Regions from separate parts of the Sphingobacterium sp. ML3W genome, predicted to be linked through region 2. Evidence: riboswitches for the same ligand, from Rfam matches in the RefSeq annotation. Region 2 holds a riboswitch; each other region holds the start of a gene.
The links. A riboswitch is a leader RNA that binds a small molecule or an ion and turns the genes downstream of it on or off. The one in region 2 is predicted to bind S-adenosylmethionine.
Positions count from the first base shown of each region.

Region 1: linked by a shared signal. The riboswitch ahead of KO02_RS12355 (O-acetylhomoserine aminocarboxypropyltransferase/cysteine synthase family protein) and the one ahead of metE (5-methyltetrahydropteroyltriglutamate--homocysteine S-methyltransferase) in region 2 are both predicted to bind S-adenosylmethionine.
Region 3: linked by a shared signal. The riboswitch ahead of metF (methylenetetrahydrofolate reductase [NAD(P)H]) and the one ahead of metE (5-methyltetrahydropteroyltriglutamate--homocysteine S-methyltransferase) in region 2 are both predicted to bind S-adenosylmethionine.
Region 4: linked by a shared signal. The riboswitch ahead of KO02_RS04655 (hypothetical protein) and the one ahead of metE (5-methyltetrahydropteroyltriglutamate--homocysteine S-methyltransferase) in region 2 are both predicted to bind S-adenosylmethionine.

Region 1 is NZ_CP009278.1:2,882,975-2,891,358, forward strand. Features, by position in the region: gene KO02_RS12345 (pyridoxal phosphate-dependent aminotransferase) at 1-528, shown strand, start outside; gene KO02_RS12350 (prephenate dehydrogenase) at 541-1,383, shown strand; SAM riboswitch class I at 1,641-1,755, shown strand; gene KO02_RS12355 (O-acetylhomoserine aminocarboxypropyltransferase/cysteine synthase family protein) at 1,980-3,287, shown strand; gene KO02_RS12360 (homoserine dehydrogenase) at 3,326-4,507, shown strand; gene radC (RadC family protein) at 4,965-5,654, opposite strand; gene KO02_RS12370 (peptidylprolyl isomerase) at 5,844-6,302, shown strand; gene KO02_RS12375 (DUF5606 domain-containing protein) at 6,326-6,727, shown strand; gene KO02_RS12380 (quinone-dependent dihydroorotate dehydrogenase) at 6,801-7,841, opposite strand; gene KO02_RS12385 (ABC-F family ATP-binding cassette domain-containing protein) at 7,892-8,384, shown strand, end outside.
Region 2 is NZ_CP009278.1:468,375-476,758, forward strand. Features, by position in the region: gene KO02_RS02115 (anthranilate synthase component I family protein) at 1-83, opposite strand, end outside; gene trmD (tRNA (guanosine(37)-N1)-methyltransferase TrmD) at 327-1,004, opposite strand; gene KO02_RS02125 (ABC-F family ATP-binding cassette domain-containing protein) at 1,187-2,818, shown strand; gene KO02_RS23155 (hypothetical protein) at 2,860-3,048, opposite strand; gene KO02_RS02135 (single-stranded DNA-binding protein) at 3,115-3,513, opposite strand; gene KO02_RS02140 (hypothetical protein) at 3,687-4,055, shown strand; gene KO02_RS02145 (DUF4833 domain-containing protein) at 4,187-4,714, opposite strand; gene metE (5-methyltetrahydropteroyltriglutamate--homocysteine S-methyltransferase) at 4,851-7,163, opposite strand; SAM riboswitch class I at 7,317-7,419, opposite strand; gene KO02_RS02155 (phosphatase PAP2 family protein) at 7,495-8,256, opposite strand.
Region 3 is NZ_CP009278.1:4,666,455-4,674,838, forward strand. Features, by position in the region: gene KO02_RS19975 (glutamine--tRNA ligase/YqeY domain fusion protein) at 1-1,243, shown strand, start outside; gene KO02_RS19980 (DUF2723 domain-containing protein) at 1,283-4,297, opposite strand; gene metF (methylenetetrahydrofolate reductase [NAD(P)H]) at 4,479-5,435, opposite strand; SAM riboswitch class I at 5,496-5,601, opposite strand; gene rimM (ribosome maturation factor RimM) at 5,760-6,287, opposite strand; gene KO02_RS19995 (30S ribosomal protein S16) at 6,421-6,942, opposite strand; gene KO02_RS20000 (UvrD-helicase domain-containing protein) at 7,260-8,384, shown strand, end outside.
Region 4 is NZ_CP009278.1:1,053,269-1,061,652, forward strand. Features, by position in the region: gene KO02_RS04645 (SusD/RagB family nutrient-binding outer membrane lipoprotein) at 1-1,123, shown strand, start outside; gene KO02_RS04650 (endonuclease/exonuclease/phosphatase family protein) at 1,316-2,350, shown strand; gene KO02_RS04655 (hypothetical protein) at 3,522-3,785, opposite strand; SAM-I-IV-variant riboswitch at 3,821-3,913, opposite strand; gene KO02_RS04660 (hypothetical protein) at 4,111-5,040, shown strand; gene KO02_RS04665 (hypothetical protein) at 5,201-5,788, opposite strand; gene KO02_RS04670 (hypothetical protein) at 6,677-7,342, shown strand; gene KO02_RS04675 (SusC/RagA family TonB-linked outer membrane protein) at 7,638-8,384, shown strand, end outside.

The DNA of each region.
Region 1 (8,384 bases), 2.4 Mb from region 2:
GACGCTCCTAAAAGTATTATGTCCATAGATGGGGCAAAAGAAGTCGCTTTGGAATTAAATTCGCTCAGCAAATCTTCTAATATGGCCGGATGGCGTATCGGTATGTTGGTTGGCGCAGAAGAACGCATCAATGAAGTATTGCGATTCAAAAGTAATATGGATTCGGGTATGTTCTTGCCAGCTCAGCTTGCTGCAGCAAAAGCATTGCAGCTGGATAAAGCATGGTATCAAGAGTTGAACACCATTTATAACGAAAGAAGATTTCTGGTATTTGCTATCATGGATTTACTGGGCTGTGTTTATAAAAAGAATCAGGTGGGTCTATTTGTCTGGGCTAAAGTTCCTGAAAATTACGCGTCAGGATACACTTTAAGTGATGAAGTTTTGGATCTCGCACGTGTATTCATCACACCTGGAGGAATATTCGGCAGCGCAGGAAACACCTATATTAGAATTAGTTTATGCGCCTCAGTTGAAGTTTTAAAAGAGGCAATTACACGGATTAAGGTAGCAAAGGAAACGAATTAAGATTAGAATAACATGATAAATATAGCCATTATTGGCGTCGGTTTAATTGGCGGCTCAGTCGCCATGAAACTAAAAGAAAAAAGATTCTGCGATCAAGTTTTTGGTGTAGACAAAAGTGATGCAAACCTTAACAAAGCAATGCAAATTGGCTTCATTGACCACAAAGCGACACTGGAAGAAGCTTTGGAAAAATGTAAGGTTATCATTTTAACCGCTCCTGTAGATGCAATCATCGCTTTAGCACCAAAGTTACTCGATCAAGTAACAGATCAGGTTATCGTTGACATGGGCTCTACCAAACTAAATATCTTACAATTGATTTCTGACCACCCTAAACGTGGACGCTATGTCGCTGCGCATCCTATGGCAGGTACAGAGTATTCTGGACCTGAAGCCGCGCTCCCAAATCTGTTTAAAGATAAAATGATGGTCTACGTAGAGGCATTTAAATCTGATGAAGATGCCTTCGAACTAACAGATTCTATTACTGAATTGCTGGAAATGCGTTCTTCTTTTATGACAGCCGAAGAGCATGACACTCACACAGCCTATGTCTCTCATATTTCACACTTGACCTCTTTTGCTTTAGCCCTAACAGTTCTGGAAAAAGAGAAATCGCAAGGTAGAATTTTTGAGTTAGCAGGTTCCGGATTTGAATCAACAGTACGTTTAGCGAAAAGTTCACCTGATATGTGGACTCCTATTTTCAAACAAAATAGAGTAAACGTATTAGAAGTATTGGAAGAAAACATCAAACAGCTTCAAGCCTTGAAAGATGCCATTCAAGACGAGAATTATAGCGAACTACATAAACTCATTAAAAAATCGAATAAGATTAAGCGCATTATAAAATAGGCACTTTACACCATCTGGTAAACATTGTGTGTAAAGTGTCGAAGGATCATTATATAAAAAAGATAGGAGGCAATGCTCCTATCTTTTTATTCTGGTTACCTCAAACACGTAATCCATCTACACTCCTCTAAATCCTTGTTTTATTTAATTATTTAAATAAATAGCAAAAAATATTTTGCTTTATAAAAATCAAGGCATATATTTGCAATGTACTTCAAATAGAAATACATCTAATCAAAACCTTTCAATCAGGTCTTGATTTATAAAGAAGTGGCGAGAGACTGGCTCAATGACCCACTGGCAACCTTCAAAATACGTTTGAAAAGGTGCCAATTCCTGTCCAAAGTAATACTGCTTTGGAGGATATAAATGAAACGACAATGATAATCACATTACAACAAAACAAGAAGGTAAATTCTAAAACCAACGTAACAAGCACAACTTTTGCATCGACTTCGACGCGAATGTGTTGGCACATGTTTACGTTTTCTTGTTAATCAATCTGTTTTTAATTTATTGATTGCGAGTACATATTCATGTGCGAAGCCCTATCCCCTTTTTACTAATGAATCTTTAACTAATTAATTATAACTATAATGTCTACAAATAAAAATTTGAAATTCGAAACACTGCAAGTGCATGCAGGTCAAGTTGCTGACCCAACAACTGGTTCACGTGCAGTGCCTATATATCAAACAAGTTCTTATGTATTTGAAAACGCAGAACATGGCGCTAATTTATTTGCATTAAAACAATTTGGAAACATCTACACACGTCTTCAAAACCCTACAACAGATGTTTTTGAAAAACGAGTAGCTGCTTTAGAAGGTGGTGTAGCTGCACTAGCTGTTGCTTCTGGCCAAGCAGCGCAATTTATTGCATTAAACAACATTTTAGAAGCTGGAGATAACTTTGTTTCAAGCAGTAATGTCTACGGTGGTACTTATAATCAATTTAAAGTAGCGTTCAAAAGACTAGGTATTGATGTACGTTTTACAAAAGAAACTACAGCTGAAGACTTTGAATCATTAATCGATGAAAACACAAAAGCACTTTACTTGGAAACTATCGGAAACCCAAGTTACGATATCCCTGATTTTGACAAAATAGCTGCTGTTGCTAAAAAACATGATATTCCACTTATTGTTGACAATACATTCGGTGCAGCCGGCTATTTATTCAAACCCTTAGAGCACGGTGCCTCTGTAGTTGTTCAATCAGCAACAAAATGGATTGGTGGTCATGGAACTAGCATCGGCGGTGTTATCGTTGATGGTGGAAATTACAACTGGGGAAATGGTAAATTTAAACAATTCTCAGAACCATCAGAAGGATATCATGGATTGGTATTTGCAGACGTATTTGGTATTAATGGCCCATTTGGCAATATCCAATTTGCTATCCGTGCGCGTGTAGAAGGGCTACGTGATTTTGGTCCTGCAATATCGCCTTTCAACTCATTCCAACTGATTCAAGGTTTAGAAACATTATCCCTACGCGTTCAGCGTCATGTAGACAATACGTTAGAAGTAGCAAAATGGTTAGAATCACATCCACAGGTAGAAAATGTAAACTATCCAGGATTAAAGAGTTCACCAAGTTATGCTAACGCTCAAAAATATCTAAAAAATGGCTACGGTGCTGTTCTTTCTTTCCAAATTAAAGGCGACGTAACAAAAGCTGATGAATTTATTGACAGTCTAGAATTAATCAGTCACGTGGCAAATGTTGGAGATACAAAAACATTAATCATTCACCCTGCGGCTACAACTCATCAACAGCTTAGTGATGAAGCAAAAAATGCAGCAGGAGTATTTGTAGGCTTACTTCGTTTATCTGTCGGTATCGAGCATATTGATGATATCAAAGCAGATTTACAACAAGCATTCGATAAAATAAAATAATTCAGATAGCAACATTATATAAAGCGCAAAAAATAACTATGAGTAAGAAATTAACGATTGGAATGTTTGGATTCGGAGTTGTAGGGCAAGGATTGTACGACATTATCAAGACTAAAAACTTAAATTTAGAAATTAAAAAATTTGTCATCAAAAATGCTGACAAACAAAGATCACTACCTGCTGAATTATTCACAACAGATGCTGAGGCTATTCTCTCAGATCCTGAAATCAATACCGTTGTAGAATTGATCGACGATGCAGATGCTGCCTATGCATTAACTGTTCGTGCGCTTAAATCTGGAAAAAATGTAGTATCTGCAAATAAAAAAATGATTGCTACGCATTTAGAGGAACTAGCTTCCATCCAACAAGAATATGGCACAAGCCTACTCTACGAAGGTGCAGTTTGTGGTAGTATTCCTATTATACGTAATTTGGAAGAGTATTACGACAACGAGCTATTGCACGCTGTAACGGGTATCTTTAACGGTTCTTCCAACTTTATACTCTCAAAGGTATTTAATGAAAACCAACCATACGCAGATGCTTTAAAAGAAGCTCAAGATTTAGGTTTTGCAGAAACAGATCCTACCTTGGACGTCGGTGGATTTGACCCTAAGTACAAGTTGACAATTGTTGCCGCTCACGCATACGGTATAAATGTCAACCCAGATGACGTATTTAACATAGGGATTGATAAATTGGGTGTTCAAGACATACGCTTTGCTAAAGAGAAAAATTTTAAAATAAAACTTATCCCTACAGCTCGAGAAATCGATCAAAATAAAGTTGTCCTTTATGTCATCCCTAAGTTCATCAGCGCTGATAACATTTTGTTCAATGTTGAAAACGAAAACAACGGCGTACTTGTAAAGGCTGCTTTCGCGGATGAGCAGTTTTTTTATGGTAAAGGAGCTGGAGGTCATCCAACAGGTTCTGCGGTATTATCTGATATCACAGCGTTGCGCTATGATTATAGATATGAATACAAAAAACACTTAAACACAAATGCACTGTCATATAGTACCGACCATGAAATCAAAGTGTATTTAAGATATGAGGACGATAGCTTAATCGAAAAATTAGGCTTTTCTAACATCATCGAAAGATATTACGCTCCAAATTTTAAATATGTAATCGGAACAGTCAATTTACAGAAAATTACAGCATTTAAATCTGAAATTAATCAAACAGGAAACTTCATTGCAGAGATTGACTAAATAATACATTAAGAAACCGAATATCAACCAACCCTAGCTTGCTTTTCGCAGGTGAAAAACGTTGGATCTGTGTCAGATCCAACGTTTTTTTGTTAAAAAAGTGCAAATGTCTGGTCTAAATAAAAAGATGGCCGAAAATTTGCTTTATAATATTATATTCACTACATTGTGGAGTTACTAAATATATAAAATATTATAAATTATGGCTAAGTGGTTAACAATTCTACTAATTATGGTAGGCAACTTGGTTTTTGCAGATACCATTAATACACAACAAAATTCTAATTCAAGTTATATCATTCTTGCAGTTGTCGCTTTGCTGGCAATTGTCTATATCCTGTATAGGAGACAAAAGAGAAAATTTAACGATTAAACGAAAGTGGGGAGATTTAATTTCCCCATTCTCACGGGGAAAACCCAATATTTTTCAACCTGCTTGTGCTCAGTTTTTCGGTTATTAATCTAATAATCCATCATCTCGAAAACTGTAGTACGCATTGTCGGTAAAAATCACATGATCATTGACCTTAATATCCATGAGTTTAGCAGCGTCGATGATTTTTTTAGTTATTACCTTGTCTGCTTGACTAGCATGTAAGGTTCCTGAAGGATGATTATGAATCAAAATCATCGAATTTGCCTTACAATTCAAAGCATTTCTTAAGATAATCCGGACATCAACTGGTGTAAAATCATTTCCCCCTCTACCGATCAACTGTTTATCTAAAATTTTACATGCTGTATTAAGATATAATACCCAAAATTCTTCATGAGGAAGATCTTGTAATTGATATTTAAAATATTCATATACGCGCTTGCTGCTATTGAGTACAGGTCTTTCAATTTGAATAGATTCCTTTCTTCTACGTCCCAATTCAAGGGCCGCAATAATACTAATAGCTTTTGCCTCTCCTATTCCTTTAAAATTACATAAATCGATAACTTCCATTTTGGAAAGATTATCCAGATTATGTTGCGCACTGGATAAGATTCGTCTGCATAATTCCACAGCAGTTTCATCCCGAGATCCAGAACCAATTAAAATTGCCAAAAGCTCTGCATCTGACAAAACCCGACGTCCTTGTTCCAGTAATTTTTCTCGTGGGCGATCAGACTCTGCCCACTCCCGAATAACCAGTTTGCTCATATCATTAAAATAAATTGAATTTAAGGTCTATATTATGGACTAATATAAGTCTAAATATAAAAGATAATATTATTAGAATCAATTATTTAAATAAATATTAATGCTTCTTACTTAATTCGATCAAGTATTCTTTTTTTCAAATCGTTTTGAAATCTTATATTTGTAATTGAACATATTTATTTTAATAAAATGAGTAAAGCGATTATCAAAACAGAAAAAGGCGACATGACTGTACAATTCTATACAGCAGATGCTCCAAATACAGTTGCAAATTTCATCAAATTAGCGAAAGAAGGATATTACGACGGATTAACATTCCACCGTGTGCTTCCAGACTTCGTTATTCAAGGTGGATGCCCAAATTCACGTGAGGGTGCTTCTGGTATGCCAGGAACAGGTGGCCCAGGTTACAAAATTGATTGTGAATTGACTGGAGAAAACCAATACCACGACAGAGGTGTATTATCGATGGCTCATGCTGGTCGTAACACAGGTGGATCTCAATTCTTCGTTTGCCACAGCCGTACCAATACAGCACATTTAGACAGAAACCACACTTGTTTTGGTAAAGTTATCGAAAATGTTGATCTAGTAGATGAGATCCGTCAAGGTGATCGTATTTTAAGTATTGAAGTTATCGAAGATTAGTTCTCGATAAGTAAAAGTGTATTATGAATTTAAGAGCATTAGTTTCTGTAACAGGAAAACCAGGTTTGTTCAAATTAATTGGACAAAATAAAGGAGGGTTTATTTTAGAGTCTTTAGATAGCGCTAAAATAAAATCAGTAGTTAGCTTATCTACTACCAAAATGGCAACTTTAGAAGACATTACAATCTACGGAGAGGAAGAAGAAATTCGTTTATTGAATGTTTTTGAAACAATCAAAGAAAAAGGATTGACAGTAGATGCAAAAGCAGATGGTCAAGCATTACGCGACACTTTCCGTGAAATTGCACCAGGTCATGATGAATCACGTGTGTATTCATCAGACATAAAAAAGATTTTCACTTGGTACAACATCATTAAAGATTTACCATTATTTGAAGAAGAAGCTCCTGCTCCATTGGTATAATCTTATCCAAAATAAAAAAGCGCGTTCTTACTATATGGTAAGAACGCGCTTTTTTATATATAAAATCTAGCTTCTACTTACCCGCTTGGGCAATTCCTTTACAGATTTCCGAAACTAAAGCAGGACCTTCGTAAATAAATCCTGTATAAATTTGGATAAGACTTGCACCCGCATCCAACTTTTCTATAGCATCTGCAGCAGAATGAATGCCACCGACGCCAATTATTGGAAAAGAACGATTTGATTTTACAGCTAAATAGCGAATGACTTCTGTCGAACGTTTCGTCAACGGAGCACCGCTCACACCACCCATTTCTTTTACCAGATTTGCATCACTGCGTAATCCTTCTCTAGAAATAGTCGTATTTGTCGCTATAGCACCCGCAATGCCAGTTTCCTGCACAATCTCGACAATATCATCCAATTGACTATCGGTCAAATCGGGTGCAATTTTCAATAATATTGGCTTCTTACTGGTTTTACGTTCATTCAATTCTTGAAGTGTATTCAAAATATGTTTCAAAGGTTCTTTTTCCTGCAGGTCACGTAACCCTGGCGTATTAGGGGAACTTACATTAACAACGAAATAATCAACATAATCAAATAATGCATTAAAACAGTATATATAATCATCTACCGCTTGCTCATTTGGAGTTATTTTATTTTTACCAATATTTCCCCCAATCAATAGACCTTTGCGATCATCGGCAGATAAATGTTTGAGACGATTAGCGGCCACATCAGCACCTTGATTGTTAAAACCCATGCGATTGATCAATGCCTTGTCGGGCACTAAACGAAACATACGCGGTTTATCATTACCGGGTTGAGGCCTTGGTGTTACAGTACCAATTTCGATAAAACCAAAACCAAAATTAGCCATATCGGTAATATATTCAGCATTCTTATCAAATCCGGCTGCTAATCCTACTGGATTTTTAAACTTTAGACCAAACACTTCACGCGCTAAGTTCGAGTTTTCATAAGTATACAGGCTACTTAATAATTTTTGAGAACCCCAGATTTTTGAGAATACTTTTAACCCTCCTGTCACCGTATGGTGCGCAGATTCAGGATCCATTGAAAAGAAAATAGGTTTTACCAACTTGTACATGTTACAAAGGTAGCTAAAGAAGAAGAAATTTCATTACTTTTGCAATCGAAATGATATCAATAAATAACTTAACATTTGAAATAGGCTCACGCGCATTGTATGATGAGGCTAACTGGCATATTAAACCTGGCGATAAAGTCGGTCTAATTGGTGCTAACGGTACTGGTAAATCTACTTTATTGCGATTAATTGTAGGGCAATATTCACCTACTTCTGGCAGTATATCGATGGCTAAGGACTTGAAGCTTGGTTACCTTAACCAAGATTTATTATCTTATCATTCTGATAAAAGTATTTTACATGTAGCAATGGAGGCTTTTGAACGCCAAAATCAGCTGCATTCAGAAATAGAAACCTTACTCCAAAAATTAGAAACAGATTATTCTGATGATATTCTAAATAAATTAAGTGACAAGCAAATGGAATTTGAGGCCTTAGATGGCTACAGTATCGAATTTCGTGCGCATGAAATTTTAGCAGGTCTAGGTTTTTCAGAAGATGAACAGAAGCGTCCTTTAGCAACCTTCTCTGGAGGATGGCGCA
Region 2 (8,384 bases):
TCACGTAATCTAAGATAGATGCTAACCGGAGTCGTCGTATCAGCAAGCAATTTTTTGAGATTTGTTTTAAACGTGTATTTCATTTTATTCTTTATTTTTAAACATAAAAAAACCCGACACTGAGTAGCATCGGGTTTGAACTTCCATAAATGGTTTTGGTTGATTATGAAATATTTTTGACAATACCAATTAGTCCCCGATGCTTATTGCTTCAGGCCACCACCAATTTGTATATGTTCTAATTGTCGTCATTGTATCACAAATTTATAAAAAAAAATGATTAAGCAAACTTTTTATGATAAAAAATCAATAAAATCTAAAATTTATTAGTCATTTAATAAATCGGGTCTTCTTTCAAGGGTGCGTTTTAGTTGTTGTTCATCTCTCCATTCCGCTATTTTAGCTTCGTGTCCACTGAGTAAGACGTCGGGTACTTTATGGCCTTTCCAATCCGCTGGGCGTGTATATATCGGTGCATCAAGTAGACCATCTTGAAAAGAATCTGATAATGCGGAGGTTTCGTCAGACAGAACTCCAGGGATTAACCGTATGATAGCATCTGTTAAAATTGCTGCAGGTAATTCTCCTCCTGACAGTACATAATCACCAACAGAAATTTCTTTTGTAACATAAATATCTCTTATGCGTTGGTCAATACCTTTGTAATGACCACAAAGAATCATCATATTCCCTTTTGTGGAAAGATTATTAGCAATCTCTTGATTGAGCGTCTCACCATCAGGGGACATAAAAATGACCTCATCATAAGTCCGCTCGGCTAGTAGTTTTTCTATGCAAGAAGCGAAGGGTTCGATTTGCATGACCATCCCTGAGCCTCCGCCATATGGATAGTCATCAACACTTTTCTGCTTATTTGTTGCATAATCACGTAAATTATGGACAACAATTTCTGCTAATCCTTTTTTTTGTGCCCGCTGTAAAATAGAATGAGCAAATGGGCTATCTAATAAGCTTGGAAGTACGGTAATAATATCAAATCGCATTCTGCAAAGATACATAAAATTGAAAATTCCCAATATTAATTTCTTTTCTATAAAACAGTTAGGTTTTTGATCAATTCATTAGCCTTTGATAAATGATTTGGGCATCATGTTTATGATAATCATCAACGCCTATGTATTTATAAGATTGATTCGCTTATCTTTGCGAAAAAAAGCGAATAAAAGTGATTAACGTAAATAATATTTCAGTTTCCTTTGGAGGAACAACTCTTTTTAGTGATGTTTCATTTTCAATTAATGAAAATGATAAAATCGCTCTAATGGGAAAGAACGGGGCAGGTAAATCAACATTGTTGAAAATTATTGCTGGTGCAGGAAAAGCCACTACAGGTCATGTCTCTGGACCAAAAGATGCTGTTATAGCCTACCTTCCGCAACATCTATTGACGCAAGATAATGTTACTGTTTTTGAAGAAACTTTAAAGGCATTTGAGGAGGTTTATCATATGCGTGATGAACTAGAACAGTTAAATGAACAGTTGAATGTCAGGACAGACTATGAAACGGATGATTACATGAAACTCATCGAACGGGTATCGGAATTAAGTGAAAAATTCTATTCTATAGAGGAAGTTAACTATGAAGCTGAGGTTGAAAAAGTATTAAAGGGTCTAGGTTTTGAGCGTAATGATTTTACACGTCAGACTTCCGAATTCTCTGGAGGATGGCGCATGCGTATTGAATTGGCAAAAATATTATTAAAAAAGCCTGATTTAATTTTATTGGATGAGCCAACTAACCACATGGATATTGAAAGTATTCAATGGTTAGAGGATTTTTTAATGAACTCAGCTAAAGCAGTGATTGTTATTTCACACGATAGAGCCTTTGTTGATAATATTACCAATCGGACGATAGAAGTAACGATGGGTCGTATTTACGACTATAAAGCTAAATACAGTCATTACCTAGAGCTTCGTAGAGATCGTCGCTTGCACCAGCTAAAAGCTTATGAAGAGCAGCAGCGATTTATTGCGGACAATCAAGAATTTATAGACCGTTTTAGGGGAACATATTCAAAAACACTACAGGTACAATCGCGTGTTAAGATGTTGGAAAAATTAGAAGTTATCGAAATTGATGAGGTTGATACATCAGCGTTGCGATTAAAATTTCCACCTTCTCCTCGCTCGGGTCAATATCCTGTGATGGTTGAGGAACTAACCAAGAAATATGGCGACCATGTTGTTTTTCAGAAAGCAGATATGGTCATTGAACGTGGTGAAAAGGTTGCTTTTGTTGGTAAAAATGGTGAAGGGAAGTCAACTATGATTAAAGCAATCATGGGAGAAATCGAGTATGAAGGGAGTTTGAAAATCGGTCATAATGCTAAGATTGGTTATTTCGCACAGAATCAGGCTGCGTTATTAGACGGTGAATTAACTGTTTTTGACACCATAGATCAAATTGCAGTTGGGGATGTCCGTGTGAAAATTAAGGACTTACTAGGTGCTTTTATGTTTAGTGGTGACGATACAACTAAAAAAGTGAAGGTCTTGTCAGGGGGAGAAAAAACACGTTTAGCCATGATAAAATTATTGTTGGAGCCTGTCAATGTTCTGATTCTCGATGAACCTACCAATCACTTGGACATGAAAACGAAGGACATTATAAAAGATGCTCTTCAAGATTTTGATGGGACATTGATTTTAGTATCCCATGATCGTGACTTCTTGGATGGTCTAGCGCACAAAGTATTTGAATTTGGAAATAAACGTGTTCGTGAGCATTTTACAGATATTAAAGGATTTCTTGAATATAAGAAAATGAATAGTTTGAAAGATATAGAAAAGTAACAATCAAAAAAAGCTCCTAAAATTGTTTAGGAGCTTTTTTTTTAATCGATGTCTGACTTTTTTCCTCCTCCAAAGAGTTTGGATACAATCCAAAGGATTAGACCCACTACAATGACGACTACGATAATGCCTGACCATACACCTGCTTTGAAAATGCCCTCAATTACCGAGCAGCTCGTTAAAGAAAGGCAAGTTAACAGGATAAATACTATTGGAAATATTCTCTTCATGATATATTGTGTTTTAATAAAGAACAAGCATTAGGTTCTAATGTTTGTTCTTTACATTCATTTTTTCTAGAAAGGTAAATCTTCTTCTATCGTATCTTCAGAATTAACAGTAGTGTTTCCTTTACTTGATTTAGACTTGCTCATCACAATAATGTTTTCAACTTTAATCTCAGTTAGTGTTCTCTTGCCGTTAATACTATCCTCAAATTCGCGGTAAGTTAGTTTTCCTTCTACTAATATCTGTGATCCCTTTTGGCAATGTTTCTCAATGATATTATTGAGGTTGCCCCATACAACTAGGGTGTGCCATTGGGTTTCGTCCACCCACTCTCCGGCTTTGTTCTTAAATAAATCTTTGGTTGCTAGTCTCAGCGTAGATACCTTGGTTCCGCTATTACTTGTTTTGATAATGGGATCCCCACCTAAATGACCAATTAACTGAACTTTGTTTCTTAATGTACTCATAACTTTAGCTTTAAATGATATAAAATTGTTTAACTTCAATAATTATGTTCTTCAACAACGTCGAATAACTGCTGTAAAAGTCAGAATTAGAATAAAATTTAGTCGGTTATTAAACGTTTATATTCGACTGTAAGCGTTTGTAAACGTTTGTTGTCGTTTATTTTTTTAAGCTTATGTTAGAAAATGTTTTAAAAATTTGTTTGGAATGCAATCAACCTATACGTGGAAGAGCTGATAAGCGGTTTTGCGATGATAATTGTCGGAATAGCTATAATAATCGACAGAACAGTGACCATACGAACCTAGTACGAAAAATCAACTACACACTACGTAAAAATAGACGTATCCTGCTAGAGCTTTTGGGGGAAGAGGGGATGTTAAAGGTTAATAGAGAAAAATTGCTACAACAGGGATTTGATATGAAGTATTATACAAATACTTTTATAAATGTAAAAGGGCAAACCTACTTTTTTGTTTATGAATATGGTTATTTGGTCATAGAAGGTAGTATGATTTTAATTGTTAAAAGAGAGCCAAAATAGAGAATAAAATTATGGGTTATCGCTATTTATGTTTCCATTAAGATTAATTCATGAGGTGAATTTTATCACATATCCACAATTTCTGAAACTATATGAGATGCTATGAGAACAGGATAATTATATATGATTGACTATGGGATTAATTTTTCATGAACTTTTTTGCCATAGTGGTCAGTGCCATAGAATAGGAGATATTCTACTTGAGTTCCTAATCCGGAAGTTCCCTCTTTCTGTTTGATGAATATCCTTTGAAGATTAAGCTTGTGCCCATTGACTACAGTTTCTACATAGGGCTTACCTGTTTTGTCAATTTTGAGGTATAGTGGTTGATTGGCATAAGACACAATTTTGATTTCAAAGGTATTGTTTTCCAATTCTTTTGATTTAATACCATATGCAAATTTTTGTTGGATACCTGTCAGGGGTCTAATTTCTCCATTTTTATCATATAAAATACGGTAGTTTTTAATCGGATTTTTATTGTCAAAATTTAATTTATCAATCATGTTAGCTTCATAAACATAAGTGTTATGACCTTCACTATGCTGAATATAGAAAAGAAATTTTGGATTGATTGCTGGTGTTGGATAACCTTCTTGTGCAAAGCTGCTTATTGCTGTGCAAAATAGCAAGTATATAGAGTTGATCAGATTCTTCATCTTATGGTTATTTTACTTCCGTAAAAATAACTATTCTTGACTTAGAATTAAGCGGTCACGTTCAATATATTAAAAAAGCAAGCCCGAAATAAAATACATCGGGCTTGCTATAATTTATAATACTAAATTTCTGAACTTATTCAGCTCTTAAGATTTTAGCAGCTTCAACCATTGCTTCTAAAGCAGCTTTAGTTTCAGGCCAAGCACGAGTTTTCAAACCACAGTCAGGGTTTACCCAAAGTTGTGCTGCAGGAACTACAGCTTTTGCTTTGCGTAATAATTCAACCATTTCTTCTGTACTAGGTACGCGAGGAGAGTGGATGTCATATACACCTGGACCTATATCGTTCGGATATTTAAAATCAGCAGCAAAAGCGTCTAATAACTCCATTTGAGAACGAGATGTTTCAATCGTGATTACGTCAGCATCCATTGCAGCGATATCTTCGATGATATCATTGAATTCAGAGTAACACATGTGTGTATGAATTTGTGTATCATCGTCTACATTTGAAGAAGATACACGGAATGAGCGGACTGCCCAATCCAAATATTGTTGTTGATCAGCTTTGCGTAATGGAAGGCCTTCGCGTATTGCTGGCTCATCAATCTGGATAATTTTGATACCTGCTTTTTCTAGAGCTTGTACTTCATCTAAGATCGCTAATGCAATTTGGTATGTTGTGGTAGAACGGGGTTGATCGTTACGTACGAATGACCATTGTAAGATTGTTACTGGACCAGTTAACATTCCTTTTACAGGACGGTTAGTTAAAGTCTGTGCATAGGCTGACCAACGAACAGTCATGTCTGCAGGACGGTATACATCGCCATAAATAACTGGAGGTTTAACACAACGTGAACCATATGATTGTACCCAACCATTTTTAGTGAATGCGTAACCAGCTAATTGCTCACCGAAATACTCAACCATATCATTACGCTCGAACTCACCGTGAACTAGAACGTCGATATCCAATTGCTCTTGAAGGCGGATTGTTCTTTCTGTTTCTTCGGCGATTTCTTTATCATACTGCTCTTGAGAAATTACACCTTTTTTCAAGTCTGCTCTCCATTTACGAACATCTTTCGTTTGTGGGAATGAACCGATAGTTGTTGTTGGGAATGCAGGAAGGTTAAATTTTTCTTGTTGTGCTTCTTTACGTGAAGTAAATGTAGAAGTACGTTTAGCATCATCATCAGTGATATTTGCAGTACGCTCTTTAACTTCTGGTTTATGAATCAAGGTAGAAGTACGACGATCTTCAGCAGCAGCTTTATTTGCTTCGAAACGCTCAGCAGTTTTTGAATCTACTTCGCCATCAGCTAAAATCGCTAAATCTTTTACCTCAGCTAATTTTTGTTTAGCAAATGCTAACCAATTTTTCACTTCTTTTGGTAGTGATTCTTCATTGTCTTCGTTATCCAAATCGAAAGGAACGTGTAGTAAAGAACTCGAAGGTCCAACTAATACACGGTCTTTACCTAAAGCATCAACAGCTTTTTTGATTTGTGCTAAAGATTTTTCATAATCATTTTTCCAAATGTTACGACCTTCAACAACACCTAATGAAAGTGTTAATGAGGCTGGAACTTTTGCTAATATGGTGTCGAGTTGGTTTTCACCTCTTACTAAGTCAACGTGAACAGCGTAAACAGGTAAGTTTAATGCAGTTTCTTCATTGTCACGTAAAGCCTCGAAATATGTTGTTACAATAATTTTGATGTCTTTAGCTGCAGCAGCTAATTTCGTGAATACACTTGTGTATAATGCACGTGTTGCATCATCAATATCTAATGCTAAAAATGGCTCGTCAATTTGTACATATTTTGCACCAGCGGCAGCCAATTTGCCTAGGATTTCTTCATAAACAGGAACTAACTTGTCGATTAAATCGATACGGTTGAAACCAGTTTCTTTTTCTTTACCTAATAATAAGTATGAGATTGGGCCGATTAAAACTGGTTTAGTTTCGATACCCAAAGATTTTGCTTCGTTATATTCGTTTAGGAACTTTTCTGAAGTTAATTTGAATTCTTGATTTTTCACGAATTCTGGAACGATGTAATGGTAGTTTGTATCAAACCATTTTGTCATTTCCATTGCCGTAACATCAACACCATCTTGTTGGAAGCCACGTGCCATTGCAAAGTAAAGATCTAAGTTGTAGCCATTATCTTTTGTATGTAAAAGAGATTGGTATTGTGCAGGAATTGCGCCTACCGTTAAAGTCAAATCTAAAACTTGGTCATAAAATGAAAAATCATTTGAAGGAATCAAATCGATGCCAGCATCTTTTTGAGTTTTCCAGTTGCCTTCACGGATTTTCAGTCCAGCCTGCAATAATTCTTGCGCGCTGATTTTTTTAGCCCAATATGCTTCATTGGCCTTTTTCAACTCGCGAAAGGCACCTACACGTGGGTAACCTAAGTTGTTCGTTAGTAACATAAATATGAGATTATTTTATTTGTTCAACCTTAACGAAGCAAGAAATTAGAAGAGTTTTGTATTTGAAATAAAAAACGATCAAAAATTCTTGAATCTATTTTACTAAATTTTTTGATTGCTTTTAGAGAGGAGGGCACAGGATATTTTGTGTCTAGCTTATCATTCCCAATTTGATTGGGTAGAATGTAGCACCTTGTCAAATGACAGGTTGCTAAGGCTTCATTGGGTCTATTCCCTCTGCCTTTCTCTATAAGTGCTGTAAATATCGGAATTTCTTTTAGAAAAACAAAGTTTTTATAACTTTTGTGAAAAAATGACAAAGAATCGTGTATTATAATTGAAATGTAGCAACCATTCCGAGTTGTTTGCCATTGTAAAATGGAGAGGCCATCGTGAATGGAGTTGTTTTTTTTGATTGTAAATGTTTATCGAAGAGGGGTAGCAGCCAATATGCAATTTTGGTTCCCATGATTCCGATACCTGCGCCCATTGCTACATCAGAAAACCAATGTTTATGGTTATACATTCTGAGGTATCCTGTTCCTGCAGCAATTGTGTAACCTGCAATTCCATACCAAACAGATTGATCTTTATATTCTTGCCACAACATCTCTGCTCCTGTAAAGGCGATTGCAGTGTGTCCTGATGGGAATGACTCTTGGTCTGCTTGGTCTGGCCTCCAAGTAGGGGTGGTATGCTTAATTGTATATACAGTTGAGAGGGTGATAGCGTGAGAGATTGTGCTAATTGCCAAACGTTCTTTGAGACTGTGTTTACTGGGTATCCCGAGTATATCAAGACCATATACAGCTGCCGAAGGAATAAAAAGTGTGAGATTATCGAGCTTGAATGTTTTCGACGGATTGTTATTTATTGCATTGTTTATTTGTTCATTTTTATGTTTTAGGTAAGGGCTTTTTAAGGATACTATTCCATACGTTATTAATGTGGCTGGGACAAGTAATTGCTTGTATGATATCTGTTTGACTTCGGCTTTAGAATTAATAAGTGATAACGAGTCACTTTGGGCATGGAGAGATGTTGAATAGAAGGATAGTAAGAGGCTTAAAAATAATAGGGATGAAATTTTCATTGTTGTACTTAAATAATAATTTTACTTGGCATAAAGTGAGCGCGTATTTATAGCGGTTTTCTAACTTAGATAGCTCATCGATATGAATGCAAGAAGTTCTCTGTATCCCATCAACGATTATGACGCCT
Region 3 (8,384 bases), 1.1 Mb from region 2:
ACCTAACCGCAGTCGTAGTATTGAGGAGAACTTGGTTCTCTTCCAAGAAATGAAAGATGGTAAATACCAAGATGGTGAGAAAGTATTGCGTGCCAAAATAGACCTTGCAAATCCAAATATGCATTTAAGAGATCCGTTATTGTACCGCATCAAACATGCGCACCACCATCGCACAGGTGACAAATGGTGTATATACCCCATGTATGATTTTGCACATGGACAATCGGATTCTATTGAGAAAATTACACATTCCATTTGTACTTTAGAGTTTATTCCACATCGTGCTTTATATGATTGGTGTATTGAGAAGTTAGAAATTTTTCCATCTAAACAATATGAATTTGCTCGTTTAAACATGACCTACACAGTTATGAGTAAGCGTAAGCTTCTACAACTCGTAAATGATAAATTTGTAGAAAGCTGGGATGACCCACGTATGCCTACTATTTCAGGTTTACGTCGAAGAGGTTACACGCCAGCGAGTATCCGTACATTCTGTGATAAAATTGGTGTCGCTAAACGCGAAAACATGATTGACGTCAGTCTTTTAGAATTCTGTATTCGTGAGGACTTGAATAAAACGGCATGGAGAAGAATGGCAGTATTAGATCCTATTAAATTGGTGATCACCAATCTTCCATCAGACTATACCGAAGATCTACATGGTGAAAACAATCCAGAGGTAGAAGGTGGTGAAGGTTCGCGCGTGATTCCTTTTTCAAACGAGTTATGGATCGAGCGTGATGACTTTATGGAAGATGCTCCTAAGAAATTTTTCCGTTTAGGCCCAGGTCTTTCAGTTCGTTTAAAAAATGCGTATATCGTTACATGCCATGACTTTGTTAAAGATGAAAATGGTCAAGTTACAGAAATACATTGTACGTATATATCAAATTCAAAATCTGGCGAAGATACTTCAGGAATGAAGGTGAAAGGAACGATTCATTGGGTTTCAGTACCTCACGCTAAAGAAACAGAAATTAGATTATATGATCGTTTATTTAACGATGAAAACCCTACTGCTGCAGAAAATTTCAAAGAATCAATTAACCCTGATAGCTTAAAAATCAGTAAAGCTTTTATAGAACCTGATCTATTAAATGCAATACCAGGTAAAGGTTATCAATTTATTCGATTAGGATATTTCACTTTGGATACGACATCTACCCCAGATCATCTAGTTTTCAACCGTACGGTTGGATTAAAAGATTCTTGGGCAAAAGAAGTAAAAAAAGGACAGTAATAAAAAGGGGAAGCATATGCTTCCCCTTTTTATTATCTATCACTCTCCGAGATACATCTTCTTGTACTTTCGCCCCAGATCAGCCACATAGGTATAACGTTCTTTTTCTCTTGTACCTGCAAGTATTCTTTCGTATAAATCGACAGAGTCAATAGCTGTTTTTATATTGCGAACTTCCAAACCCGCATCTGGCTTATCTATGGCCAGCTGTTGATAATAGTCCATATGCTCGCTTAAAAACTTCATATTACGATCAACTAGCTGATTAGCAAATTTTGTCTCTCCTGTCTTATAAAGTGTATCAATAACATCGGCATAGCTCGTCACATCAGACATACTATATAATCGTTGCGGTAATTGGTTAAATGCTTTTATAGCTACTTGTCGAGCTTTTTCCGTTTTCCCTTGTGCAAGTAGTGTTCTTGCTGCTTTTCCGAAAATTTCCTCTGCATACATGCCGGCAAAACGAAAGGTGTCTGTATCGATATAAGTAGCTTGATGAATATTTCCCCAAGCATATTTTTCAACAATATTCTTATACAGATTATCCACATTTATTAAGGATTCACCTTCAGCAAGTTTTGCTTCTATGGGCATCAAACGATTGGCAAACCCTTCATTTACCATATATTTATCCAATCCCATCAAATTTTCACTTGGGACCATAGTGGAAAAATAAATTGGCCTTTGCCAATTATTATTGACAAGAACAGACATTAAGCCTAAGTCTGCCCGTGTCACGTAATCATTATTAAAAGTCCACTCCAGATGATTTGCTATTTCACTTTCCCATTCTTTGGGTACGACATGGTTTTGAATGACATCAACTTTATTGACAGCAAGTTTAAAATGCTTTGTTGGCAAGAAGTTTTCATATTGCCCATCTCGCATTTGAAGTTTATTCTCATTACTATCGGATAATAAAAAATCCAACAATAATTTAATATCTGTAGAACCCGCCAAATTCAGGTCATGGAAAGGCAAAGATTCACGAATTCCTTTAGCAACCTTTTCATTCGGAATGGTTATAGGTAGTCCTGCGGCTTGATAAGTTCCACTTTTCACTTGGCGGAAATACCTATCGGAAGTCAAATAACTAATCACTACTATTCTCACATCTCGTCGTACACCTTCTACTTCCTGTAAATACCATAGTGGAAAAGTATCATGATCGCCATAAGTAAATAGAATAGCATTGGGGGCGCAGGTTTCCAAATAATTTTTTGCGACATCTCTTGCCAATGATTTCTCCGATCGATTATGATCATCCCAATTTTGATTAATAAGTATCAAGGGACCGGCAATAAGACATAATGATGTTGCCATCAGCGTTGCATTTCTTTCGTTTATATATTTTTTGAGAAATTCCGAAATAGCAAACACCCCCAAACCAATCCATATGGTGAAGGCATAAAATGATCCTGCATAGGCATAATCTCGTTCACGTGGTTGCAAAGGGGATTGATTTAGATAAATAACAATAGCCAAGCCTGTAAAAACAAATAACAAACCAACGACAGCTGCATCTTTCATATTCCGTTTAAAATGCCATAAGGCTCCCATGATCCCTATTAATAAGGGGAGGAAGAAATAGGTATTCCGAGAGGGATTATGAATCATTTCATCCGATAATTTAGATTGTCCCCCTAAGTACAAATTATCAATCGCTTGAATACCCGACAACCAGTTTCCTTCTGCTAATGATCCGTTCCCTTGTTGATCATTTTGCCGCCCGACAAAGTTCCAAAGAAAATATCGCGCATACATATGCCCTATCTGATAATTAAAAAAGAATTTTAAATTATCAGCAAAATTTGCTTGTCTTCCTTCTTCAATGCCTAAATATCCTTTATAAAAATATTGATGATATGGTTTTTGACTATAAATCCTTGGAAAAATGGTCTCTCGATCAAATTGATAGCTTGAAGATCTTTTTATTGCTGCGTATTGATGACTGTCTTTTCTATAATCAATACGTTCATTCACACCTGTTGGGTTAGCATCAAAGTATGGGCCCTTTATTAACGGTTCTGATTCATACTGTTCTCGACTCAAATAACCTAAAAAAGAAAAGACATTTTCGGGATCATTATTGTTTAACGAGGGGTTGGCATTGGCCCGAATCAAAACCATGGTGAAAGAGCTATAACCCAATAAAATAAAACAAGTAGCCAGAATTGCTGTATTCAACGCTGCTTTCCCCTTTTTTATGGAGTAATGGATACCATAAATTAATGTTCCTATAATCAATACCACAAAAACCAGTATCCCCGAACCAAATCCTAATCCAAGGGTGTTGACAAAGAATAAATCGAATTTGGCGGCAAACTTAATGAGGTATTGGATTACTCCCCAGAGAATAAGAGCTAGAACTCCGAGTCCAATCAACATCGCTTTACTAATCCCCCAGAAAGTCGTCCTTTCGGTTTTCTTAAAATAAATAATGAGTGCTATAGCTGGAATAACCAATAAGTTCAATAGATGAACCCCAATTGAAAGTCCAATGATGTAAGCAATAACAATAAGCCAACGATCTGCTTGCGGTTTATTGGCTCTTACCTCCCACTTCAGAATGGCCCAAAACACCGCTGCTGTACATAAGGAAGACATAGCATAGACTTCGGATTCTACTGCTGAGTACCAAAATGTATCGGAGAAACTATAGGCTAAAGACCCAACCACACCTGCTCCCATTATTTTAATAAGCTGGTTTCTATCAAGTGGGCGATTATCGGAATATGTGATTTTTTTAGCTAAAGCTGTAATGGTCCAAAATAAGAACAACACTGTTAAACCACTACAGACAGCCGACCCTACATTCATCCAAAAAGCAACCTGAGATACATTACCTAAAGCGAAATTTGAAAATATATTCTGCAACATAAGAAATAAGGGTGCACCTGGCTGATGAACAATCTGAAGTTTATAAGCTGAGGCAATAAATTCGCCTGTGTCCCACCAACTTGTTGTTCTTTCGGCTGTCAAAATAAAAACTACTGTTGCCATGATAGCACATAGCCAGCCTAACATATTGTTCACTTTCGTATAGTTCATCGGTTTAAAGGTTTAATTAGTCCTGCGATAAATCAATTCGCACTTTGATTTTGAGTTAAATATAATAAAAGGAGATTTCATATGATATGGATTAACCTTTTTTAACAAAAAAATACAGCGCACAAAAAAAGAGCCTACTACATCTGAAGTGCAGCAGGCTCTTTTTAATATTTACTTTTCTTTAGAATAACTTCTCAACAATACTCCGAGTAGGACCAGGATTACTCATGGTATAAAAATGCAAAACTGGGGCTCCGAAGTCAATTAACTCTTTACACTGTTGTACCAACCACTCCTCTCCGACTTGCCTTACATCGGCATTATTTTTACACCCTGATACCGCTTCACTCAATACTTCTGGAATATCTAAATGAAAAATTTTCGGTAACGTAATCAGCTGCTTTTTTGTCGTCAAAGGCTTTAACCCTGGTATAATAGGTACATGAATATCATTTTCTCTACACTTATTGACAAATTCTTTATATTTTTCTACATTGAAAAACATTTGCGTAACGATAAATTCGGCACCCATCTCGACCTTCTTTTTCAACCATTTGAAGTCGGTATTAAAATTGGGAGCCTCAAAATGTTTCTCTGGATAACCTGCAACACCGATACAGAAATCTGTTTTCTCAGAATTCACAATATCCTCGTGTAAATATTGACCTCTGTTCATGTCATCTACCTGCTTTAAGAGGTCCGTAGCAAATGCATGGCCACCTTCAGTAGGAATAAAGTCAGCATCACCTTTTCTGGCATCTCCACGTAAAACCAACACATTATCAATCCCTAAGAAGTTCAAATCAATCAAAGCATTCTCTGTCTCTTCTTTCGTAAAACCACCACAGATAAGATGTGGAACAGCATCCACTTTATACTTGTTCATAATAGCTGCACAGATAGCGACTGTCCCTGGACGTTTCCGATAAGCAACACGCTCTAGCAAACCGCTTTCATGCTTCTTATACATATAGTCCTCTCTATGATAAGTCACATCGATAAAGGGAGGCTTGAATTCCATAAGTGAGTCCATTGTTTTAAAAATACTTTGGATACCTTGACCCTTAGCTGGGGGCAACAATTCAAAAGAAAATAAAGTTTTTCCTTTGGCATTACTGATATGATCAACGATTTTCATTAATTTTTTTTAAAAGTGATTTGGTTGGCTTACATCGAAATGCACAAGTAGACTTGTTTCAACTTATCTTTCCCATCTCTGAGTTGGGGTAGAATGTAGCACCTTATAAAATAACAGGTTGCTAAGGCTTCATTGGGTCTATTCCCTCTGCCTTTCTCTATAAGCATCGCTAATATCGGTAATAGAAATTGATAATCAAAATAATATTAATAGCTTGTATTAAATAAGGCAATAAATACTAATTTCAACGGATGCCTAATAAAACAAAAAAGTTATTACATTTTCATGCAATAACTTTTTTGTTTTATTATTTAATCCGAATACTTAAATCTCTTTATACAATTCGACTAATCCTTCAGGTAGATCTACCTCTAAAACTTGGCCTTCAGAATCAATGCCCAACATTAAATCATCATTTAATGGAAACATGAGCTCTTTCCCATTGAAATCGACTGTTGCTATAAATTGCTGAGGCATTTCCTGCACATGTGTTATTTTGCCAAGCTCACCATGCGTCTCATCAATGACTATATACCCGATTAAGTCTGTATATCTAAAATCATCAGGATCTCGCTCAGGCATTTTATCATTAGGAAGGTATATTTTTTTACGGACTAAAGGTTGTGCCTTATCGATATGATCGACGTCTTCTAAGTTCAAGTATGCTGTACTATTTGCTTGATACTTGATATTGTCTACAAAGTAAGGTACTAATTTTTTATTGACTTCGGCAAATAGGACATCAAAGTCCAAATCTTGGTAATCTTCAAATTCAAAAAAAAGCTGAAGCTCTCCTTTTAGTCCGCGAGTTTTACTAATATAACCGATGTAAAAACTTTCTTCTATGGTCATGTTCTTATTTGAAAGGGCAAATTTAAATATATATCTGCAAAATTGCAGTATGTATAGGAGTAGAAACTACATTCTTGAAAAAAAAAGCCGGCTCATAGTGAACCGGCTTTCTTGATACTGTATGAAAGAAAAATTATCCTTCAGTTTCTTCTGCAGCTGGAGCTTCAGTTTCTTCTGCAGGAGTTTCCTCTACAACTGGAGCGTTTTTAGCAGCAATTGCAGCAGCCATTGCTTCTTTTTTCTTAGCTTCAGCAGCTAATGCAATTTTCTTAGCTTCAGCTTTAGTAGTTGCTAAACCATCTTTTTTACCAGAGATTCTAGCATCATTAGCTTCAGTCCAAGCAACAAATTTAGCATCTGCAGCAGCTTCATCAAATGCACCTTTTTTAACACCACCATTTAAGTGTTTTTTGTATAAAACACCTTTATCCGAAAGGATAGTACGAGCTGTGTCAGTAGGTTGAGCACCTTTATTCATCCAATCCAAAGCTTTTTCAAAATCCAAAACGATAGTCGCTGGGTTTGTGTTTGGGTTGTAAGAACCAATACGTTCAATGAATTTACCATCACGTGGTGCGCGTGCATCTGCTACTACTAAGTGGTAAAAAGGACGTCCTTTTTTACCATGTCTTTGCAATCTGATTTTAGTTGCCATGTTTTCTTGTTATTTATGTATTCAACATATCCCCCGAGCTACATGCAAGAGGGGACGCAAAGATACAAAGGATTATTGAAAGTAAAAAGACAAAAAGAAAGGGCAACTCCCACAAAATAAGAAAGATGATGGAATCGCCAAGAACGCAATCTAATACTATCCTCACGACAACATCTTTATCTATACAGCAATAAAGGAATTTTCAAAAGGAATTTATTCGTAATTTTACTTCATCTCTTACAGCGTCAAACGCATAGACAATTTTGTCTATTCAAATTAATAAGCGTATTTTCATCCTTCCAAATCAAATTGAATTCATGTCATCGATAGCGCCACTAAAAATATTAAAAGCCTCAGCTGGATCAGGCAAAACATTCAGCTTAACCGTCCACTATTTAACTTTATTACTTTCAAAAGAAAACAGTTATCGCGAAATATTAGCAGTCACTTTCACAAACAAGGCGACAGCCGAGATGAAAGAAAGAATCCTGTCTGTTCTAAAAGGATTAGCGCAAGGGGATCAGGCCAGAAAGATCGATGATTATAGACGCTTGCTCTTGAATCAATTTTCTCATTGGAATACTGATCTGATTCAGGAAAAAGCTTACCGTGTCTACCGTAAAATATTGCATGACTATAGCCACTTCACCATCAGTACCATTGATGGTTTTTCACAAAAAGTGATTAGAAGCTTTACTTATGAACTCAATTTGGATGCAGCATATAAAATAGAGATGAATACGAGTAAGGTAAGGCAAGACCTCACCGTTATGTTAAATCAACTCTTGGATAAACGACCTGATCTATTGGAATGGATTATCGAATATGCTGAAAAGAAAATCTCAAACAATGAAAATTGGAACTATCGCCGTGAATTAACGAGTTTGGCGAATGAAATATTCTCAGAAAACTTTAAAGAGTTTGACAAACACCTCCTATCTCAGGATTCGGATAAAGTGTTCAATACATTAAATAAAGAAATAGAAACCTTCACTAAAGTATTCTTAGAAGCACTGCGTGAAGAAGTTAAAAATTTTACAACAACATTTAAATCCTTAAATATCGATGTCGCAGAATTGAAAGGAAAAAGTAGAAATCCGATATACTCACTTTCCAATTCAACGGTCAATGTATTCAAACAAAGTACAACTGAACTCCAAAAATTCATCCTTAAATATGTTGACCTGATAGATAAGGAAGATGCATTTTTAGATGGTAAAAAAGAAGTCAACTACCCCCTGCAACAAGCAATTTTACCTATTTTAAAAAACTTTAAAATATTACAGGATAAATTTAGCACCTACATCACTTACGAAGCATTCCAAAAGAATTTTTACTACCTACGTCTTTTGAAAGAGATGAGTGATCTGCTGGCACAATGGCGAAAAGAAAACAATGCACAATTAATTTCGGATGCACAGATACAACTGAACAAGCTTGGT
Region 4 (8,384 bases), 580 kb from region 2:
ATTCAATCCTTTAGAAGTTCGTAATCCAAAATTGGATAAACAAGAAGATTTGTACAAACAGGTCAATGCCTACTTAGATGCAGCAATTGAAAATCTACCGAAAGGAGATACGCATGGAACTGGATCAGCAGGAGGGCAAGATTTATTATTCAGAGGAAATGCAAATAGTTGGTTGAAATTTGCACATGGCCTAAAAGCACGTTATGCGATGCGTTTGTTGAAAACTACTGTTGGTAATCAAGATGTGTTGAATACGGTAATTAATCATGTGGACAAATCATTTGCCAATGCAAATGAGGAAGCAAAATTTACAGAATATAGTACGGCTAACTTAAATCCATTATTTGACTTTCAATGGTCTAGAGATGGATTGGCTGCTAGTAGAAGTATCGTAGACAAAATGATCGATCGTAAAGATCCACGTTTGACTCGTAATTTTATGACGCCACCAAAAACAATTAATCGTGTAACTAATTGGATTCAAGTTTCGGATCTCGCGACCAATAAAGCGGCCTATGATTCATTAGCTGTGAATGGTCAAAATGAGCAAGTTCAGAATAAATATTTGACATCTACATTTGTTTACGCGCAGACTGCTCCAACGCAATTGTTGAGTTATCATGAATTGCAGTTTTTGAAGGCAGAAGCAATGCAACGTTTAGGTCAAGGTACTAGCGCTATTGAACCTGTATTAAAGAATGCGATAACAGCTGCAATTAAAAATTCAGAGATCGCTGTAAATGCAGCTTTTTCAGCAGCTACTGTTCTTAACAGTGGAAATATTATTGAAACTTCAGCAGATTTAAATGATGCGGATATTTCAAATTATTTTGAGGACAACGTAAAACCATTATTTGTAGCTAATCCTTTAAAAGAAATTGCTAATCAAAAATACTTAGGTTTCTTTGGAGCATCAGGTGAGTCTACAGAGATGTACAACGATATCCGTCGTTGGAAAGCAAATGGAGAAGAATTGATCGAGTTGAAAAACCCAGGTAAGTTCCCATTGCGTTTGCCATATGGTAGCGATGATACGACAACAAACCCTTATGTTCAAGCTGCATACGGTAATGGGCAATATGTCTTTACTGAAAATGTATGGTGGGCTGGTGGAACAAGATAATATCAGTTTATAGTTTATAATCTAGACGGCAATCTCGAAAGAGGTTGCCGTTTTTTTTATTTTGTTACGGTTGCATATAATTACTGTAAAAGTAGAATACGTTGGTTTTATATCAGAAATAATTATCTTCACTTTAATTAAAATTGAGAACTTATGTTGTCAATCTAAAATAATTAGTGGTATTATATATATATGAAGAAGTTTCTATTTACAATAATGATTCTTGTTGTTGGTAAGGTGGTCCTTTCCCAAACTAAAAATCAATTGAACGTCTTGCAGATTAATATCTGGCAGGAGGGTACGTCCGTTCCAAATGGTTTTCCGGCTATAGCCGATGAAATCATTGATAAGAAAGCAGATGTTGTCTTATTCAGTGAGGTTAGGAACTATCAGGAAACCGATTTTGTACAACGTATTTTGGACGAATTAAAAATAAAGGGGGTGGAGTACTATGGTACTGCAAGTGCACCAACATTAGACGTGGCATTTATTTCTAAGTTTCCAATAAAAGAGCAGCAACCTTTGTATGACGAGGCAAGTGATATGGGCGGCGTGTTGAAAAGTAAGATTCAAGTTGCTGGAAGAAATTTTACATTTTATTCGGTTCACCTAGATTATACCAATTATGCCTGCTATCTACCAAGAGGCTATGACGGTGTTACCTGGAAAAAATTGGATGCCCCCATTGTAGATGCTATAAGTATCCTAGAAGCCAATCGTAAGGGAAAGCGTGATGATGCAATTCTTGATATCATTATAGACGCCGACAAAGAATCGAAAGATGCTACTATTATCATTGCGGGAGATTTTAACGAACCCTCACACCTAGACTGGATTCACGCAACAAAAGATTTGTTCGATCATAGAGGTGCTGTAGTTCCTTGGGATTGTTCTGTATTATTGACAAAAGCAGGATTCGTAGATAGTTTTAGAGAAAAGTATCCAAATCCTGTTACACATCCAGGATTTACATTCCCATCATTTAATAAAGATGTAGCCATTGAAAAGCTTACTTGGGCACCTTTGGCAGATGAGCGTGACCGGATTGATTATGTTTATTACAGAACGAATAAACCACTTCATGTCGCTGCGGTCAAAATTGTTGGTCCTGAAGAAACGGTGAAATTTGGTAAAAAACAAGAGCAAGATAGCAAAGATGAGTTTTTATTGCCAAAAGGTATATGGCCTACCGATCATAAGGCTTTGCTGGTGAAGTTTGAGTTTTAGTTAGTTTATAATAGAGTTAAGCTTTGATTTAGGTAAGCTCAGTCTTTTTGGTTATTAGTAGACCTAAAGTTTCATATCTATCCATATAAACAACCACAACATATGCCCAGTGATAGGTATCACAGGCTATCATGGCATAAGGGTATATTTGAGTTTAAAAGAGATATAGTCTACGATGAGAAAAGGGCGCATCAATTAGCAATCTATCATTCTTTTATAAGGAATATTTTATAGCGGTATTATGAGTTATATTTGAACAACTAAATTGTCGTTCACATCCGTCATAAAATAAATAAGAGTACTGAAATATTCCTAAATAATCTGTCTCATGATAGTTCGCATGCTAATAGTTTTTGTATTGGGGGCTTAAGTTGTAATAATGGAGGCTTCAACAGGAACACTTTATTGCTTTCATGAAACACAGTTAGCCTGTTGGAAAAGCCTTTGGTTCAAATGTTATCCACTTATTCATTTTGAGTAGTTATTGTCAATGCATGAACAACCCCTTTTTTGATTTTAGTAGCTTGATATCACATTAATAATGGGAAACAATCTATAATACTGCTTGGTTATCTGTTGAAAAGAAGCAATTATGTTGAATAACTACAGCATTACTAAAAAAAAGCTGTTAGTTATTGATAAGTTGTTCATACTTTTTGCGTAGCGGAGAAATTATGGGCACTAGATATCTATCTATTCACAGCCATTATCTACTTGTTGTTAGTAACTAGCTACATGTTGACAATAAATGTCATCATTTGTCGGCTAAAGGTCTTCTATTTAAATGAAGGTATGCTGTTATTGGGAGAAGGTAGTAATAGATTTAAACAATAGGAGGCATGATATCGAAAAAGTGACTAGCGAAAGCCTAAAGGTAGTTCCGGTAAGCGGTAAATTAAGCCTAGTAATGGGTCCTACAGGCGTTAAAGGACATTTTTCATGAGTACTATCGCATAGTAACAATGGTTTAATAGGGTGTAACTATATGGTTGTTGTGGTAACTTACTCCAATCCTATCAGCTATCACCGGTTGTCAGAATTGAAAAGGTGGAGCTCGCTAAAACAATATGTTAAAATATTATCACTCATTAAGAGGAGCGTTTAAATAGTCAACGTTCTTCTCAGTGAGTGATAAATCAACTAGAAAATTCATTCTAAAACGGAATTTGCTTTACTGAATAATTGGAATAAGTGTATTTTCCTCTAACCTCACTGCTACATGTTTTACCGAGGTAAAGCCATCTTCTCTCGAAATAATGTTTGAAAGATCTAAGCCTCTTTTTGAGAAGGTACTTAGAAGAGCGGTACGAAATGTAGATTTGGAGGAACCCCAACCTTTCCCTGATATGGTATCATTGTTGAGTTGTATCAGTTCGTTGATTGAGTAATAACTGAATTTTTCTAGTAAATGTTGATAAAGATTTGTTGTAGCCATACAATTTAAAAATTTAAAGGATTAAACCATAAACTGTATCCAGATATTTTTGGTCGAAACCCATATTAATTTACCACCGTGGTTCTCAACTCGGTTGGTATTGCATCGTGCAATTCTGAATACTCTACAAATATAGTAGATTTTATTTTTATTTATAATTTTTTTTAAAATAATTAGATATTGAAGAGGATTTTATCGATTGCTATCCAATGAGTACTATATGACTAAACATTATGATGTCCTGAAATTTTTTACTAAAATAATTAGTTTTTACATATATTATTTTGTATATTTACTATAGTAACCAATTTATTAACAATCTATTATGAGTAATTCATCCAGTCGTGTCGACGATCTGCTGTGGAAATCTATCTTAGAGCAGACGTTTGCGCATTTTTTACGATTTTTCTTTTCAGATGCCGATGATGTATTTGATCTGAGCAAACCGTTTGATTATCTGGATAAGGAGTTTGAAACCTTGTTTCCACCCGAACCGAATGGTAGGGGCGTTCGTTTTGTGGATAAACTGGTCAAGGTGCATCTCAAAGATGGTGGCATGAAGTATGTGTTGTGCCATATCGAAGTGCAGTCCAGTAAGGGTAAAGGGGATTTAGCCGAGCGCATGTTCCAATACTATTACAAAGTTTATGATAAGTACAAAGTTCCGATTACTGCTATCGCTATATTGGTGGATGATAACGTCAGTTACAAGCCATCATCCTATAAGGATGAATTTATGGGTACCAGCATCCAGTACAATTTTAATTGTTACAAAATTTTAGATCAAGAAGAGGCACTATTACGTGATGATGCCAATCCATTCGCAGTGGTTGTACTGACCACGTTATTGGCCATCAAAAATAAAAAAGTCAGTGACGAAAAGCTGAAGCACATTAAGCATGATCTTTATGATCAGATGGTGATTCGTAATATGGATAGGAGTACGCGTCAGAGTCTCTATGATTTTTTGACGTATTACGTACGCTTTGATAATCAGTTGAATTTAAGTATATTTGAGTCAGAAATTTATAATCAATCAGGGAAGGAGAGTATTATGGGTACTAAAGAATATTTATTAGATAAAGCAAAAAAAGAAGGCATCGCATCTGGAATTGAGAAGGGGCGATTAGAAGAGCGTGCTAAGCTCAAGACTGAAAAAAGAGTTATTGCATTAGAATTTAAGAAAATGGGACTACCTCTTGCGGATATCGCTAAAGGGACTGGCCTTTCCATTGAAGAAATCGAAAAACTATAATAGGAACACTATAAGATATAATGAACCGATTGGGATGACCAGTCGGTTTTTTTGTGCCTTTCCTACCTTGCTAAAGGTTATTTAAGCAATATATTAATACTAAGTGAAGGATTTACCTTAGGTTGTAACTACTTCATTATTTTTTCTAATCATCCAATCTCTAAAGTTTAGGTAACTCTTTTAATAACCTGTAATATTCTTCGGAACGGCCAGCTTCTTTTTTACCATCCTTTAAAGTTACCTTGGCTTTTGTTACACCAGTTTTTTTTACATATTCTTTCAAATCTGAATTTAAAGATGAAGTGACTCTTGAAGAAGAACCTAAATGAATTTGAAGATTTGTAGCAAGGTTCGAAAATACTTCATTAGGAAGAAATTTATTTGAATCTTTAACTTTTGAAATAGCTTTTAAAATTTCATTTTTCAAATAGATTTTACTGTACGTAACTTCAGGTTGTGGTTGACCAACTCTCTTTCTCCATTCAATTTTATTTTTAGTCTCTATTGGTAAATCTTCATATGATTTGATAGGGTATTTGGGATCTAAAAATTGATAAAGTTTCAAATTAAATACAGAGCCGATTGCTGATAATGTTTTATGGCTCAATCCAGTCTTTGATTTGTCTAAATCCTTAATAATATCTCTGGTGCTTCCAGCTAGTTTCGAAACATCCATTGAATATAATTCAAACTTATCCATATATAAGTTTAATGTTTTTATAAAGTTTTTTAATTCATCTTCGAACATATTATTTTATTTTTATAGAAATATTTAAATATTTGTATTTATATACTTATATTTGAGTTATATTTAATTAGCGACTTTATTTAGTAAGTTATATCACTTACTTTACGATGTCTATCTCACCCAAAAACCGCAAATTTTCCCGTGAGATGATCGGTAGTTCGCCTTAAAATCTATTGGATAATTATTACCTTCGTGATATAATTCCAATAGGGCGTACTGCTGTCAGTCTTAATAGGGGAAGATCCGAGTTTCGTGTAAACTTGGTGACTGGTTTCTTTGCGGTTTCCGGGCTATAAGCATGTAGTACGCTTTATTGGTTGTTTAATAAAGCTTAACTTATTCTCAGAGTTAGATATTGTTCGCATAAAACCAAAAATTATGAGAACCATTAAAAACCAAATTCTGACCTTTCATTACCCGATCAAACGTCAGGATAGAAGGTCTTACCGATCACCACCATTAAAGAACGTTATCATTCCACCTGAATGATGACATCTTGAAAATAAAAACCAAAACAGGGGATAGGAACAGTTTTGCTCCTACGATTGTATTTAACCGTGCAAATGACAAAACCCTGATAACAGTTTTTACCGATTCATGCTATAGTAATTCCTTATTTAGTTAATAATTCTTAAAATGCTCTTTCAAGCGTCAGACACTTTAAAAGTAGCACTAAAGAATTAGATTACCAAATATTCTAATGCAATACGGTATAGTTTATCTATACTTCTGTGAATGGTTTTTTATTTATTATTATGAAATGCAATACCGATAGCCAATTATAACACGTACAATTGCATTTTCCTTATTTATTCTTTAACTGTTGAAGAGGCTATATAGTACCTAGGCTATAACATCCGTCTAACCTTCAATTAACCATTTAAAATAATGCAAAAAATCTGCAATAGGGAGAGCTATGCGCTATCCACAGGTGAAGATATGTCTTTTTTTTTGAGTGAAATGCCTGTTCCAATTATTAAAAAACCAGTTATGATAACAGATTTACCAGAACAATATTTTAAGGAACTGAGGTTTGATATTGTGCAGGGGCTATCTCCAAAATCATTGAAGTATGTCATGGGCGAGCGCACCAAACAGCCCTATTATTCGTTGTTGATAAACTTGTTGGAAACCTCGGATTCATTCAGTATGGTCGTGCGCAATGACAGTATCGATGTACTGCGGATATCTTTGATCAGTATGGAGGTATATGAGATCTACCTATTTGCCTTAGGCTTGCCGGCAGACTTTCCGACCAATCGGATATTGGTACTCGGTGAGGAGCGCGAAAAGTTGGTGCCTAATGATAAATTGGTAAAAACGCCATGCTATTGCTATGAACTGACTGTACCTGCTAATACCGAACGCGAGGAATACCGTCAGCGGATACTGAACGATATGAACAAACACTTCCAGTTAGATGTAAGGGTCGATAAATTGGCCGTTGTTCAAGGTAGTCGAAAGGTATTGACCATTAGTGGTGAGTCTGTGGAGTTGATCTGGGATGAGCAGTTGATGATGATCATAAAGTCTAATAAAGTTAATCCTTCCTGATACCATGATAAGACAGACAAAAGTTCCGCCTTAAGATGTCGGGTTGCAAGTCGTCAAGGATGACTTCATATCGATGAAAGCGTGCTGATAACCAATTATGATAAATTAACGACAGACGTATAACGCTTTTCGATTCCAACTTTTTATTATAGCCTGAGCGCAAGCTTATGGGCACCTGACTAGCTTCAATTGGAAGCTGTCCTGGATGTCTATTGCCATCAGGTAAACGCCAAATTTTAAACCTTTAATACTTAGCGAAGCGATCTCTTTCGTGCCATTAAGTATTAAATAAATTATGAAAAAAATGAATAGTTTTTATAAGGATGGGAGAGTACATGCCTATTTTAAGGGTATTCTCCAATCCATTTATAACCTAAAAAGCAGGTGCAGTAAGCTAGGGATAGCACGTCGATTTCCTACAGCTGAATATGCGCTTGAAAATAATATTGCACATGCAACTAGTGTGCGTTTTAGTAGTCAATATTCTCCCGATGAACGGTCGTCTATTCTTGGGGACAGCTGTGTACCTGAGTCGGGATTGGGTCGCCATTCGTTTGGTGGTTCTTCGACCGTTGTTCGGCAATTTCCCGAAGCCCAGTCGAAGCGGAGTCGAACAACACCCGAACAAGTGTCGAAGCGGTCTCGAACAAGTGTCGAAGGATACTCGAACAAACCTCGAACAGGAACCGAAGAAATAGCAAGCAAATACCAAGCTAGAAGCAGAGGAGAAGCAAACAATAAGCACAGAAACGGCAAAGAAATAGCAGAGAACAAGCAAACAAAGACCAGAGCCGAAGCAGAGAGTTGTGTAGAAACAAGCAGAGCCGAAGCAAGGGATTTAATCGAAATAGGCAAAGGAGAAGCAAGGGAGGTAGCTTGTTCTGATAAACTTCTGACCAACTTCGCACCAACTTCTAACTTTCTACGAGTGGGGTTCGAGTCCGCTTCGAATTTTCTTCGAGTCAAACAGGATGAAAACTCAAAGCCAACTCGAATAAAATTGGATAAAAAGCCGAAGTATGGCAGAATAAAGTCAGAAGAA